2 regions of the Roseibium sp. SCP14 genome follow, and region 2 is predicted to be linked to the other one. Evidence: predicted binding sites of a transcription regulator. Region 2 holds the regulator's gene; the other holds the start of a gene.

Region 1 (6,517 bases), 290 kb from region 2:
CAGACAAACTGCGAATGTTCCCCGTAATAGGCTATGAGAGCGTCGCCGATTTCAGGCAATGCCATCACCGACATGCCCTTCAGCGCAGGCCGAGCTTTGTCGAATTCGCTCAAGACGACAGGCTCCTGGCTGGTCGTCTCACTGTCCACGACAACGGTCTCAGCTTCCTGTTGCCGATTTGTAGCTTCCGCGTCCGCAGGCTCAATCTCAGCCGGCTTCACTTCGGAGAGCGGCGTGAGCGACACTTTCTTCAAGGTATCAGGCGAATAATTCAGATACCGCGGCGCGGACACCTTGACCTTGGCCGCCTGCTCACGAAGCTGATCCTGACGTTCCCGCTCTCGCTGCTTGCGATGGTTCTCCGGATTGAAAAGCCGTTGGAACAGACCTTGGGCTGATGCCGGTTCGTATGTCATCGCGGAAAAACCGGATGCAAGCACCGTGACCATAAGGCCGGCCTTGATTGAATTTCCCAGTACTGCCCTGGAGCGTTTCATCAATGCTCCCTCGTCGCCGCTCTTCGGCATTTCGCGTTCCGTCATGTTTGCTCGCATCATCTAAACCCGAAAATTTATTAACTAGTGTCGTTTCCGGCACCGCGCCCTTTTTCGAACCGGACGTTTAATTCCCCTGCCTAGGAAGAGACCGCCGGGATTGCAGACATACCCGAGCGATTATGTTCAGCGCGCATTCTGCCGTTTCAAAATGGCGATTCTCGCTCAATTCCGGCGAATGACACGCATGGTGAACAGACTGATACTATATCAGGCCTGTTGATATGGTTAAGAGTTTCCCCCATACACAGATTGTGAATTCACATCACTGTGACGAATTTATCGCGCACCACCCCAACACCTATTGCACGATGCACTGAAGGGAATGCCTCAAGGCGACGCTTCGTGACCTCCGTCACGGTAATCAATGTCGGTTTTCACTATTCTTGGCAGGAAGACCCAACCGACGGAGATCGATGAGAGCGATGCCATTCCAGTTCAACATAGGAGACCATGCGTCGCCGATATCGAAATACACCAGTTTCAATTCGTCTCAATACAGCAAACTGAAATGGGCTCGAAACAAGCTCTTCAGGATGGTCAAGAACAATCCCGGCTGCGATGCCTATTTCAGGTCCCTTCCGGGCCGAAGAACGTTGACCAACATGATCGGCGACAGCAGCATCTGGGTAAATTACGGTCCGACAATTTCTCCCCTGCACGGGGAAATTCATACTCCGACGGGAGAAATTGCCGTCGGCGATCGCGCATTCAACATGGGAAGGTGGATGGTACTGGCAACGCTTATCCATGAGCTTGCACATCATAACGGCGCTCCTATCACAGGAGGAGACACCCGTGCGGAAGAAGCTGTCTATCATTGCGGTCTTGGGACCGCGAAAGAATATTATGACGGCGTGGACGACCCACGAACGCCATACGACCCGAATGTAGGCGGGTAATCCAAAGAAAACGGGAGCAACCCGATCGGATCACCCCCGCAAACAACATGACTTAAAACGGAATTTCGTCGTCCATCGGGCCCGCACCACCGCCGGAAGGACCTCCAAAGCCACCGCCACTGGAACCGCCGCCGTAACCACCGCCGCCGCTACCGCCGAAGTTCCCTCCTGAGCCGCCAGAGCCACCGCCGAAGCCGCCACCGCCCTGAGGATCGTTGCCGTAGTCAGGCAGGCCACCCGACTGACCGCCACCTTCACCGCGCCCATCAAGCATCGTCAGATTGGAATTGAAGCCCTGCAGAACAATTTCGGTAGAATACCGATCCTGCCCGGATTGATCCTGCCACTTCCGTGTCTGCAACTGCCCTTCGAGATAGACCTTCGAGCCTTTGCGCAGGTAATTTTCAGCGACCTTGCAAAGTCCTTCATTGAAAATCACGACACGGTGCCATTCGGTCTTCTCGCGACGCTCACCGGAATTGCGGTCCCGCCAGGTTTCCGAGGTTGCAATACGCAAATTGGCGATAGGACGGCCATCCTGCGTCCGGCGGATTTCCGGATCGGCTCCCAGATTGCCGACCAAAATTACTTTATTGACGCTGCCCGCCATTGTGAACTCCTGTTTGTTTGCGCGATCCGCTCTGAATTATTTGCTTCTATCAGCAGACCGCGCCGCAACCATCGCCGCTAGAAACCAGAACCCTAACGATCCGCCAACCGCTCTGTCTTCTTTTTTGCTTCACGGCCAGCATTTTCCACAAGGCAAGCCCACCTTTTGCGGAAAACAAGACTTTCCGACTATCCCCCCCTGAGAACCCGCGGGATTGACGGCCGCTGCAATCTATCCCGTTTTGTTCCTTTGTGGTTCCTGTTTCCTGTCAGGATGAATTTCAAGCCCACCGCTGGTGAGCCGACCAGAACAATTGAAACTTCCTGACGCCCCACGCTTCAATGTACTTGTTTTGTTCTTATCACTTCTGTAAAAACGATTCAATCGGACTTCGTATCCTGAAATTCTCCTCCTGCCGCAGTGAACCCCCCACTGGAAGCGCCGCGTTAAACTGCTATATCGGGACAAAGACAAAGCGGGAAACGAGCCCCTTCGAATATATCCACACGTGCACGAGCGCTGAATGTAACCGGCGCGCGAGGTCAGGAAGAGAGAGAATGACAACATCCAAGAGCCTCAAGGCGGATGAAAGCTGGAAAAGTGATCCAACCAAGGTCATCAGTGTCAAAGGGGCCAGGGAACATAATCTGAAGGGTGTGGACCTCGATCTGCCTCGCGACAGACTGATCGTGATGACAGGCCTTTCCGGCTCGGGCAAATCTTCTCTCGCCTTCGACACGATCTACGCGGAAGGCCAGCGCAGGTATGTCGAAAGCTTGTCCGCATATGCCCGCCAGTTCCTGGAAATGATGCAGAAGCCGGATGTAGACCAGATTGACGGTCTGTCACCGGCAATCTCGATCGAGCAGAAGACAACGTCACGCAATCCGCGCTCCACCGTTGGAACGGTGACCGAAATATACGACTACATGCGGTTGCTGTTTGCCCGCGTCGGCATTCCTTATTCTCCGGCCACCGGATTACCGATCGAAAGCCAGACCGTGAGCCAGATGGTCGACCGCGTTCTGGACCTGGAAGAAGGATCACGCCTCTACCTGCTCGCACCGATGGTTCGCGGCCGCAAGGGAGAGTACCGCAAGGAATTGGCGGAACTCATGAAAAAGGGGTTCCAGAGGGTCAAGATCGACGGAACCTTCTACGAAATTGCCGACGCCCCTGCCCTGGACAAGAAATACAAGCACGATATCGATGTTGTCGTGGACCGGCTGGTCGTGCGCGATGATATCGCGGGAAGGCTGGCAGACTCCCTTGAAACAGCTCTGAAGCTGGCCGACGGAATTGCGATTGCGGAATTTGCGGACAAGACCGAAGAGAACGGCGATCCGAAACGTCTGATTTTCTCGGAAAAGTTCGCCTGTCCCGTTTCCGGTTTCACCATTCCGGAGATTGAGCCACGTCTGTTTTCATTCAACAATCCGTTTGGCGCATGTCCGACCTGTGACGGCCTGGGGACGACCCTAGCGTTCGAAGAAGATCTGGTTGTGCCCGACCATTCCCTATCGTTGCGCGAAGGGGCCGTATTGCCTTGGGCCAAAACCGGGTCGACGTCTCCTTACTATGCACAAACACTGGAAGCACTGTGCAGCCACTTCAAGGTGTCAATGGCGACCCCCTGGAAGGATCTTCCGGTTGAGGTACAAGACGCCATTCTTCACGGCACCGGCAAAACTGCCGTCGAGTTCGTATATGACGACGGGGTACGCAGCTATCGGACGGAAAAGACATTCGAAGGTGTTATCGGCAATATCGAACGCCGGTGGCGTGAAACCGAGTCCTCATGGGTTCGCGAGGAACTGGCCCGGTTCCAGTCGGATCACGCCTGTCCCGCCTGCAGTGGGTTCCGCCTGAAGCCGGAGGCGCTCGCGGTCAAGATCGCTGACAGACACATTGGTCAGATCACCGAATGCTCTATAAGGCAGGCAAGTGACTGGTTCGAGGCTCTGCCGGCGAAGCTCAATGACAAACAGACGGAAATTGCCGGTCGTATCCTGAAGGAAATTCGCGAGCGCCTGAAGTTCCTGAACGATGTCGGCCTTGAATATCTGACGCTGTCGCGGTCCTCTGGAACGCTTTCCGGAGGTGAAAGCCAGCGAATTCGACTGGCTTCCCAAATTGGTTCAGGTCTGACGGGTGTCCTTTACGTCCTTGACGAACCGTCAATCGGACTTCATCAGCGGGACAATGCGCGCCTCCTTGAAACGCTCAAGCATCTGCGTGACCTCGGAAACACGGTTATCGTCGTGGAACATGATGAAGATGCCGTGTTGACAGCCGACTATGTAGTCGATGTGGGGCCCGGTGCCGGTGTCCACGGCGGCCAGGTCGTCGCTAAGGGCACGCCTTCAGAGATCATGGCCAATCCGGCCTCCCTGACGGGCGAATACCTGTCCGGCACCAAGATGATTGCGCGCACCGACGAGCGCCGCAAGATCACCAAGAAACGCCAGATTTCCGTACGTGGCGCGCGCGGCAACAATCTGAAAGACGTTGATGTTGACGTTCCACTCAGCACCTTCACCTGTGTCACGGGCGTTTCAGGCGGCGGAAAATCCACTTTCCTGATCGACACGCTTTACAAAGCCGCGGCACGCAGGCTCAACGGTGCCAGGGACAATCCGGCTCCTCATGACCGGATCGAAGGGCTTGAAGTCCTCGACAAGGTCATCGATATCGACCAGTCCCCGATCGGACGAACACCCCGCTCGAACCCGGCAACCTACACTGGAGCCTTTACGCCGATCCGCGAATGGTTTGCCGGAATGCCAGAGGCAAAAGCGCGTGGCTATCAACCGGGGCGTTTCTCCTTCAACGTCAAAGGCGGACGGTGTGAAGCCTGCCAGGGTGACGGCGTCATCAAGATCGAGATGCACTTTCTTCCGGATGTCTATGTCACCTGCGACGTTTGCAAGGGAAAGCGATACAACCGGGAAACTCTGGAAGTCGAATTCAAGGGCAAGTCCATCGCCGACGTGCTCGACATGACCGTCGAAGAAGCTGCCGAATTCTTTTCAGCCGTTCCCGCGGTCCGCGACAAGATGGACACTCTTGCACGTGTCGGTCTTGGCTACATAAAGGTAGGACAGCAGGCCACAACGCTGTCGGGCGGCGAGGCGCAGAGGGTAAAGCTGGCGAAGGAGTTATCCAAACGCTCTACCGGACGCACGCTCTACATTCTGGACGAGCCGACCACGGGACTGCACTTTCATGATGTCGCCAAACTGCTCGACGTGCTTCACGAGCTGGTCGATCAGGGCAACACTGTGCTGGTGATCGAACACAATCTCGAAGTCATCAAAACGGCCGACTGGATTATCGACCTCGGACCGGAAGGTGGTGATGGCGGAGGCACGATTGTCGCCACGGGACGTCCGGAAGAAGTTGCTGACGTAAGGGAAAGCTATACCGGGCAATTTCTGCAGGAACTTCTGCAACGAAGGCCTCAACGCACACCTGACGCAGCGGAATAGTCGCTTCCGCAACCGCAGAGAATCTGTGTGCACCGCACACAGATTCGTATCGATCTGTTTTTGTTAACTTTTTCCACCAAAAAATCTCAGTCATTCAACAGCTTTTTTGCATTGCACCAAATGCATGTCTGACATGCGCAGATCGCGCTTCTTTTAATTCAGCTGGTGAATTATATCCTTGTTCAACGACGACGCGGAACGCAAGGACGATCCGCTGATTAAGGAATAAGAAGATGTTTGACACTGTGCGTCAGAAGTACAGCAACTGGGTAAACTACCGCCGTGCGGTTGACGAATTGTCCCGCCTGTCCACCCGTGAACTGCAAGATCTCGGCATTTGCCGTGGCGATATCAAATTTGTTGCCCGCCGCGGAATTTAGCTGACAAAAAACTAGAAATCGCGTCCCTAGGCACCCTCCTCCCAGCCGACGGGCGTGTGACACGCGGGGCATCCTCCTCCCAGCCCTGCCACGTCGAAACGACGCCCGCCAGTACCTCCTCCCACTGGCGGGCGTTCGTTTGTCTGGTATCCGGTTTTCTGCACAAGATCGCCAGGGTCAGCCCTCTTTCCCAATTACCTATCATGTGCGGTGTCTTTTGGAGCCGTGACTTCAATCAGCCACGAGCCGATCTATTACGGATCGTTGAAACGCTCTCAAAAACGATTTGTCAGAAGGCGCCGGTGCCGCGGAACGAACGCTTGCCTTGATATCCTGCACCAAGGCGATGTCCCGCCTGGTGATCGTACGGGCCAATGCCGCCCCTCTTTCAAAAGCAAATCCGGCTTCCACCACTTCATCAATCAATCCCGCCGTGAAAGCTTCACTGGCGCTGAGCACCGGCGACTCGAGCAGAAACAGCAATGTTCTGCCGTAACCAAGCCGTGACGGAAGTCGTTTGGTTGCTCCGCCACCTGGCATGGCGTCAAAGGACAGGTGACCATCCGTAAATCGGGCACTGTCG
Region 2 (6,517 bases):
TTCTGCGTAGGCTTTTACGGCTGTTTCCAGCGGTTCTGCGGCCCAGTCAGAGGTATTGGACAAGACAATATGAAGATCCTTCAAAATGGACCTTGCCTCATCCGTAAGAATCTTTTGAGCCTTCTCATCTGTATCAAGGGGGCGTTGGCGCCAGAGATAGGAGGCGCTTTCGGTCAGTTCGACGAGAGTTTTGGCGCGCTCTTTCAGCCCCGGCAAAGCCATGAGCGCTGTCTGCTCGTTGCCTGCGTCTGATAGCCACGCCAGAACCTCTTCGCCGTTTTCCACATGGCTGAGATAGACTTTCCAGTGTTTTAAAAGTTCCGCATCGTCCGTTGCGCGCATGTAATGGCCGTTCAGGTTTTCCAGCTTCTTGAAGTCGAATCTGGCAGCTGACTGACCGACGGCATCCATGCCGAACCATTTGATCATGTCCTCAAGCGACATGATTTCCTCGTCGCCATGGCTCCAACCGAGACGCGCCAGGTAGTTGCGCATCGCTTGCGGCAGGTAGCCCATTTCACGATAGGCTTCAGCACCGGTGGCTCCGTGACGCTTTGAAAGCTTCGCGCCGTCCGGACCGTGAATAAGAGGAATATGCGCCATCGCAGGCACTTCCCAGTCGAGGGACTGGAAAATAAGCGTCTGCCGGGCTGCATTGGTCAGGTGGTCGACACCGCGAATGATGTGAGTGATGCCCATGTCATGGTCGTCAACAACCACGGCCAGCATGTAAGTTGGTGTGCCGTCGGAGCGCATCAGAACAAAGTCGTCCAGGTCCTTGTTCGGAATGACAACGCGCCCCTGAACCATGTCATCGACAACGGTTTCACCTTCATTGGGAGCCTTCAGTCGGATGACCGGAGAAACACCTTCCGGCGCTTCGGACGGATCACGGTCCCTCCAGGTGCCGTCGTAACGCGGCGGACGGCCTTCAGCCCGCGCTTTTTCGCGCATGGCGTCGACTTCTTCCGGCGAACAGTAGCACCGATAAGCCGAGCCATCCGCAAGCATTTGCTCAACGGCTTCTTTGTGCCGATCGACGCGTGAGAACTGGGAAATAGGATCACCTTCCCAATCGAGGCCAAGCCATGTCAAACCGTCCAGCAGGGCATCCACGGCTTCCTGGGTTGAGCGCGCGCGATCGGTGTCTTCAATACGCAGCAGCATTTTCCCGTCATGGTGCTTGGCAAAGAGCCAGTTGAAGAGGGCTGTACGGGCGCCGCCAATATGCAGGAAACCGGTCGGAGATGGCGCGAAGCGCGTGACGATTTTTTGTGCCATGGTACTTTCTGAAAGTCTCTGTCAGAATATCTGCGCTGATTGCGCTTTTAGGTGGCGCCGGTATTAGCACAGGCTTTGTTCCGGCAAAATAGGGCCTTCACGGTTTCTTCCATCAAGGAGGCCAGCAAGCGACAGGTGGTGTACGGGGCTCAAATACCTTCCAAAGATAAAAGCCGACGCGACGCGGAGTCGACGCGGCGTACAGATCAGAAAATGCTTTTCTCTGATCGTAGTTCTGAAAGCTGGACCAGAACCCAAAACGGTGGTCGATTTGAGCCGTTTTTTTCTCAAAACCAGAAGAGCAGGTTGCGCAAGGCAAGAGGTGGCCTTTTCTGGGAGGAACAAGGTCTTCTTTGGATCGGTTTCGCATTCGCCGCCGGTATCGCCTGCTATCTGATCCTTCCCGGTGAGCCCCACTGGCTGTTGTTGGCGATGCTTTTCGCTTTGGCGTGTGGGGTGGCAGTCCGCTTTGGAGTTTCAGGAGCGCGCGGAAAGTTCGTTCTACTGGCGTTGGCTTGCCTGGGGGGCGTGGTGATCGGCTCGATGAGAACTGCATTTGTCGACGCTCCGAAGTTGGGCGAAGAGATGAACGTGAACCTCTCTGGTTATGCGCTTGAACGGAGGAGCAATGCGTCTGGTACCCGTCTTCTGGTGAAGGTATTGAATGTGGAAGGCCGATCTCGAGAGGCGCTCGGTTTTCCGAAACTTGTTCGTCTGCGTGTTCCTGCTGAGCCTCTCGTCAATGTCGGCGACAAGATCGAAGTGCGGGCCAGATTGTTTCCACCTGCTGGACCGGTTGCTCCAGGAGACTATGATTTTTCCTTTCGGGCTTTCTTTTCCCAGATAGGTGCAACTGGATTTAGCTTTGGTCCGCCGGTGGTGGTGCCTTACGACGAGACGCCTCTGGATGTACAATTGCGCTCGGTTTTGCAGGGTTTTCGGGACACCATTGGGGCGAAGATAAAGGCGGCACTTAGAGATACACCGGAAGCAAGTCTCGCTGTCGCGCTTCTTGTCGGTGATCGCAGTGGTATTGCCAAAGAACAGGAGGAGGATCTCAGAGCGGCAGGACTTGCTCATATCCTGGCGATATCCGGTTTGCATATGGCGCTGTTTGCTGGTGGGGCGTACGCGATTGTCCTGTTGATACTCGCAGTCATCCCGGCGCTGCCACTCCGCTGGCCGACACACAAATGGGCTGCCGTCGCTGCGTTGGTCGCAGCGTTTGTGTATTTGCTTCTTTCCGGTGCCTCCGTTGCGACGCAACGGTCTTTTCTCATGATCGGGCTGGTGTTTCTTGGTGTTCTTGTCGGCAGGAGGGGATTAACGCTGCGCAGTGTTGCAATCGCCGGACTGGCTTTGTTGCTTCTGGCACCCGAGCGCCTGTTTTTTCCTGGTTTTCAGATGTCTTTTGCTGCTGTCATCTGTTTGATCGCAGTTTATGAGATTTGGCGAAACCGAGAGCTTTCGATCGGTAGAGGAGTGCCGGCAGAAGCCGGTCCAATTTCTCTGTTGTTGCGAAATGCTTTTCGCTGGAGTGCAGGACTTGTCGTGACAGCGAGTGTTGCAGGTCTGGCAACCGGTATCATCGGGGCGCATCATTTCGGTCAGGTTGCGCCGTTTGGTGTCGTAGGAAACCTACTTGGAATGCCGGTGTTTTCTCTCGTGATCATGCCGCTTGGGGTGTTGGCGCTGGTGCTGATGCCGCTTGGTCTCGCATCGTTCCCGTTGACGGTCATGTCGATGGGCATCTCCTGGCTGTTGAAAATCGCCGAATTTACCGCGCAGCTGGATGCCGGTGCCGGCGCGGTTGGAAAGTTGAGCGCACCGGCGGCTCTGCTGTTTACCTCCTCCTTTTTTGCCGTTCTGCTCTTGCCTGGTCGTCAACGTATTTGGGCGATCATGCCGATGGTTGCCGGTGCGCTGCTTTTAATCTCGCAGCGACCGCCAGATATTCAAATTGCATCCTCCGGAGTTAGAGTGGCTGCACGAGATGAACAGGGGTTCCTTAGATGGACCGGAAGACGGCAGTCATTTGCCACCGATATCTGGTTCGCAAGCGAAGGTGTTGTCAGTTCAGCGATAAAATCGCGCAAGATGAAATCGCCTCAAGTAAGGTGTGATGCGAGTGGCTGCGTCGTACTGGCTTATCCCGCAAGTTCCGAGGGCGATTTAAACACGGCCCTGAACACACCCTTGAAAGTTGCGCTTCCAAGAACTGCAGATGCATTTCGTCTGGATTGCGAACATGCAGACATTGTCGTGTCCGACCTAATCATTCCTGAAACTTGCCGAACTGCGACCTCAATAGGCGGAGCGGTCCGCGAAGAGCGCGGTGCTGTATCCATTTGGTTGTCGAGGGAGAAAATGGCTTACGCAACGCAGACGGACCAACCTGAAGTCGACAGTCAATCAGGCGTGAAAATATCAAAGATCAAATTCGCAGTTTCTGCCAATCCGCGACCTTGGCACATGCCCGGTACCTTTACCCGCGAAAAACTCAAGCAGGTTCAAAGAGAAAACTAGCACACAAGTGTTGCTGCAAGGCGTGATCGCCCCGCGTCTCCGGAAGCCTGCCGTGCATGATGCCTGGCAGGCTCAGTCCTGATCAGTATTGCCGGAACAAGGCGACCAGCCGGCCCTGCACGCGAACGCGGCCTGGTCCAAAGATCCTGGTTTCGTAAGCTGGGTTCGCTGCTTCGAGAGCTATGGAGGCACCTTTCTTGCGCAAGCGCTTCAAAGTTGCTTCCTCATCATCCACGAGCGCAACGACAATGTCACCGCTATCGGCGCTGTCTGTCCGGCGGATCAGCACCGTGTCACCGTCCAGAATGCCGGCCTCGATCATGGAGTCGCCCCGCACTTCCAAGGCGTAATGTTCACCTTTGCCGAGTAGCTCCTGCGGAACGGTGATGGAGTGGCTGTGGGTCTGGATAGCCTCGATCGGCACACCTGCCGCAATTCGCCCCATGACCGGAATTTCCGCACCGGCTGTTTCAACAACCGGTGCCGGAGGAGGCGCCTCCTGCTTGCCCAGTGAGCCTTCGATCACTTCAGGTGAGAAGCTGCCTCGTGGACGCGGGGAGCTGAGGCCGGGAGCGATCGAGTCGGGCAGGCGGACAACTTCCATTGCGCGTGCGCGGTTCGGAAGGCGACGGATGAAGCCTCGTTCCTCGAGTGCCGTAATCAGGCGATGAATGCCGGACTTGGATCGAAGGTCCAAGGCATCTTTCATTTCGTCGAATGAAGGTGGGACACCTGTTTCCTTCAGTCTTTCATGAATGAACATGAGCAGTTCATACTGCTTGCGCGTGAGCATATCGGCTTCCCCTGACCGCGAGAATCAAGTGGTACAAATCAAGAACACACTACCTGTTCCTATTGTGTTCTGCAAGGGTAAATGTTCTCTTACTGTTCCTTTGGGCGTGGAAATCAGCGGCTCCGCTACCTGATTGCGAGCGTCGAATGCTAGCGTGAAGACACGGTAGTTTGAGAAGTCAGCAACAGTTCGCATGTCACCAAAGTTGGAGCGCCCCCGGGTTTGACCATGCCTTCATACAGCTGTCCGGTCAGGTCAACGCATCGTACGGGTAACATCAGTTTCTGGTCTTGTCTCCGACCGGCCCCGGACCTAATGAGGATTTCTGAAATCAGACCCGGCATCATCCGGCCATCGGTAAATTCCGCTCCGGCGAAGCTGCCAAGACCATGAACCTCGTAGGTCGGCCCGGAAAATCGATCTGCCAGAGCCGCTACGCCCTGGTGGAAGTCTTCAAAAGGGGCTAGCGTGGCGATGACCGCGTTGTGGTTTTGGTTTGATGGGTTGGGTTGATCCTGTTTCACGCGGAAAAGTGTGAACTCGGTTTCCGGATCAGGTTCCGACACGAAACGCGCTCCAGTCAGTCCAAATCCCTTCGACTGTGCCAATCCGTTCAAGACGAGTGTCTCGGGCAACAGATGCCCAAGCCTCGCCTTTCCGTCCTCATGCCAATAAGCGTGGATATGGGCAAACCAGGTTCCGTCCCGCCATCCCAGAATAGCAACAGCTTCCTCTAGGGTCGCTCCACCTGATGAATGAGTATCGCTGTACCAGGCGGCGTGGCGATCATCGATTGCCCTGTCCGGCATGACATAATCGAAGGAGCGCAAGTTCAGACCACTGAGATCAAGAACAGCCGAGCCATAACCTTCCCGATCTGCCCAGTTGCCCAAAGCCGCAAGCAACCACTGCCCATCCGATAACTCGAGACTTATGGGGTCGGCGTGGCAGGTGGCATGGGGGCGGCGGTCTTCAGCCAGGGGGCCGGGATGCCGGATGTCCGAGCGGTTTCGTGGAGCCGGTCGTCTCACAGGAGGCCTTTCTCTTCCAAGTGTTCCCTCACAATTTTCTTCGTGATCTTGCCATACGCGCTGGTCGGCATTTGCTCGATGAAGAGATAGCGGGCAGGCATCTTGTACTTGGCGACCTTTCCGGAGAGGAAGTCAGCAAGATGGGCGTCTTCCGGTGCTGTTCCCGTCTCTGCGACGCACACGGCGAGACCGACTTCACCCCATTTGCGATCCGGAATTCCAATGATCGCGACTTCGGAAATGTCGGGATGGGTCAGAAGAACCTCCTCGATTTCCTTCGGGTACACGTTGGAGCCTCCGGATATGTACATGTCGGATGCGCGCCCGGTGAGGTAGAGATATCGCTGTTCGTCCATGTGGCCGATATCTCCCGTACGGAACCAGCCATTGCGGAAGGATTTTACATTGGCACCATCATCTTCAAGGTAACCGGCGCAAACCGCGGGGCCCACTACGCAGACTTCTCCGGTTTCGTGCGGTCCAAGGATGTTTCCGGCCTCGTCCTGGATGCTGATCTCAATGCCCGTTCGTTCTGTGCCACAGGTTCCAACTCGGGTTTCAGTGTCTTCAAGCGAATGATCCTGTGTTCGCAGCACCGTGATGTTGCCGGTCACTTCACCCAATCCATAGTATTGAACCAGCACCTGTCCAAGCTTCTCCAGCGCGCGTTTCTGATCCTCGCGATACATAGGTGCACCTGCATAAATGACATGCCGCAGGCTGGAATGGTCGAAGTGGTCGATAGAGGTATCCTCGACAAGCCGTTTGACGATTGTCGGCACGGTGAACAAGTTGCTGACCTTGTGCCTTTCGATCAGTTCGAAGGCAGCCTTTGGGTCAAATCCGCCTTGCGGCATCAAAACATGAGCGGTGCCGCTGGAAAGTT

The links. Region 2 encodes LexA, which represses DNA repair genes until DNA is damaged. Its sites were predicted from a motif close to TGTTCNNNNTGTGTTCNG; they were not measured.
Region 1: ABLQ08_RS15815 (single-stranded DNA-binding protein) is a predicted target of LexA. The motif match lies at 2,309-2,326, and genes of this name have one in related genera.

What each region holds. Positions count from the first base shown of each region.
Region 1 covers NZ_JBDZYH010000003.1:702,653-709,169, forward strand. The annotation lists gene ABLQ08_RS15805 (L,D-transpeptidase family protein) at 1-542, opposite strand, end outside; gene ABLQ08_RS15810 (hypothetical protein) at 971-1,456, shown strand; gene ABLQ08_RS15815 (single-stranded DNA-binding protein) at 1,509-2,066, opposite strand; gene uvrA (excinuclease ABC subunit UvrA) at 2,624-5,554, shown strand; gene ABLQ08_RS15825 (DUF1127 domain-containing protein) at 5,788-5,934, shown strand; gene ABLQ08_RS15830 (enoyl-CoA hydratase/isomerase family protein) at 6,166-6,517, opposite strand, start outside.
Region 2 covers NZ_JBDZYH010000003.1:417,431-423,947, forward strand. The annotation lists gene gltX (glutamate--tRNA ligase) at 1-1,281, opposite strand, end outside; gene ABLQ08_RS14545 (ComEC/Rec2 family competence protein) at 1,588-3,807, shown strand; gene lexA (transcriptional repressor LexA) at 3,890-4,600, opposite strand; gene ABLQ08_RS14555 (hypothetical protein) at 4,750-5,631, opposite strand; gene ABLQ08_RS14560 (acyl-CoA synthetase) at 5,628-6,517, opposite strand, start outside.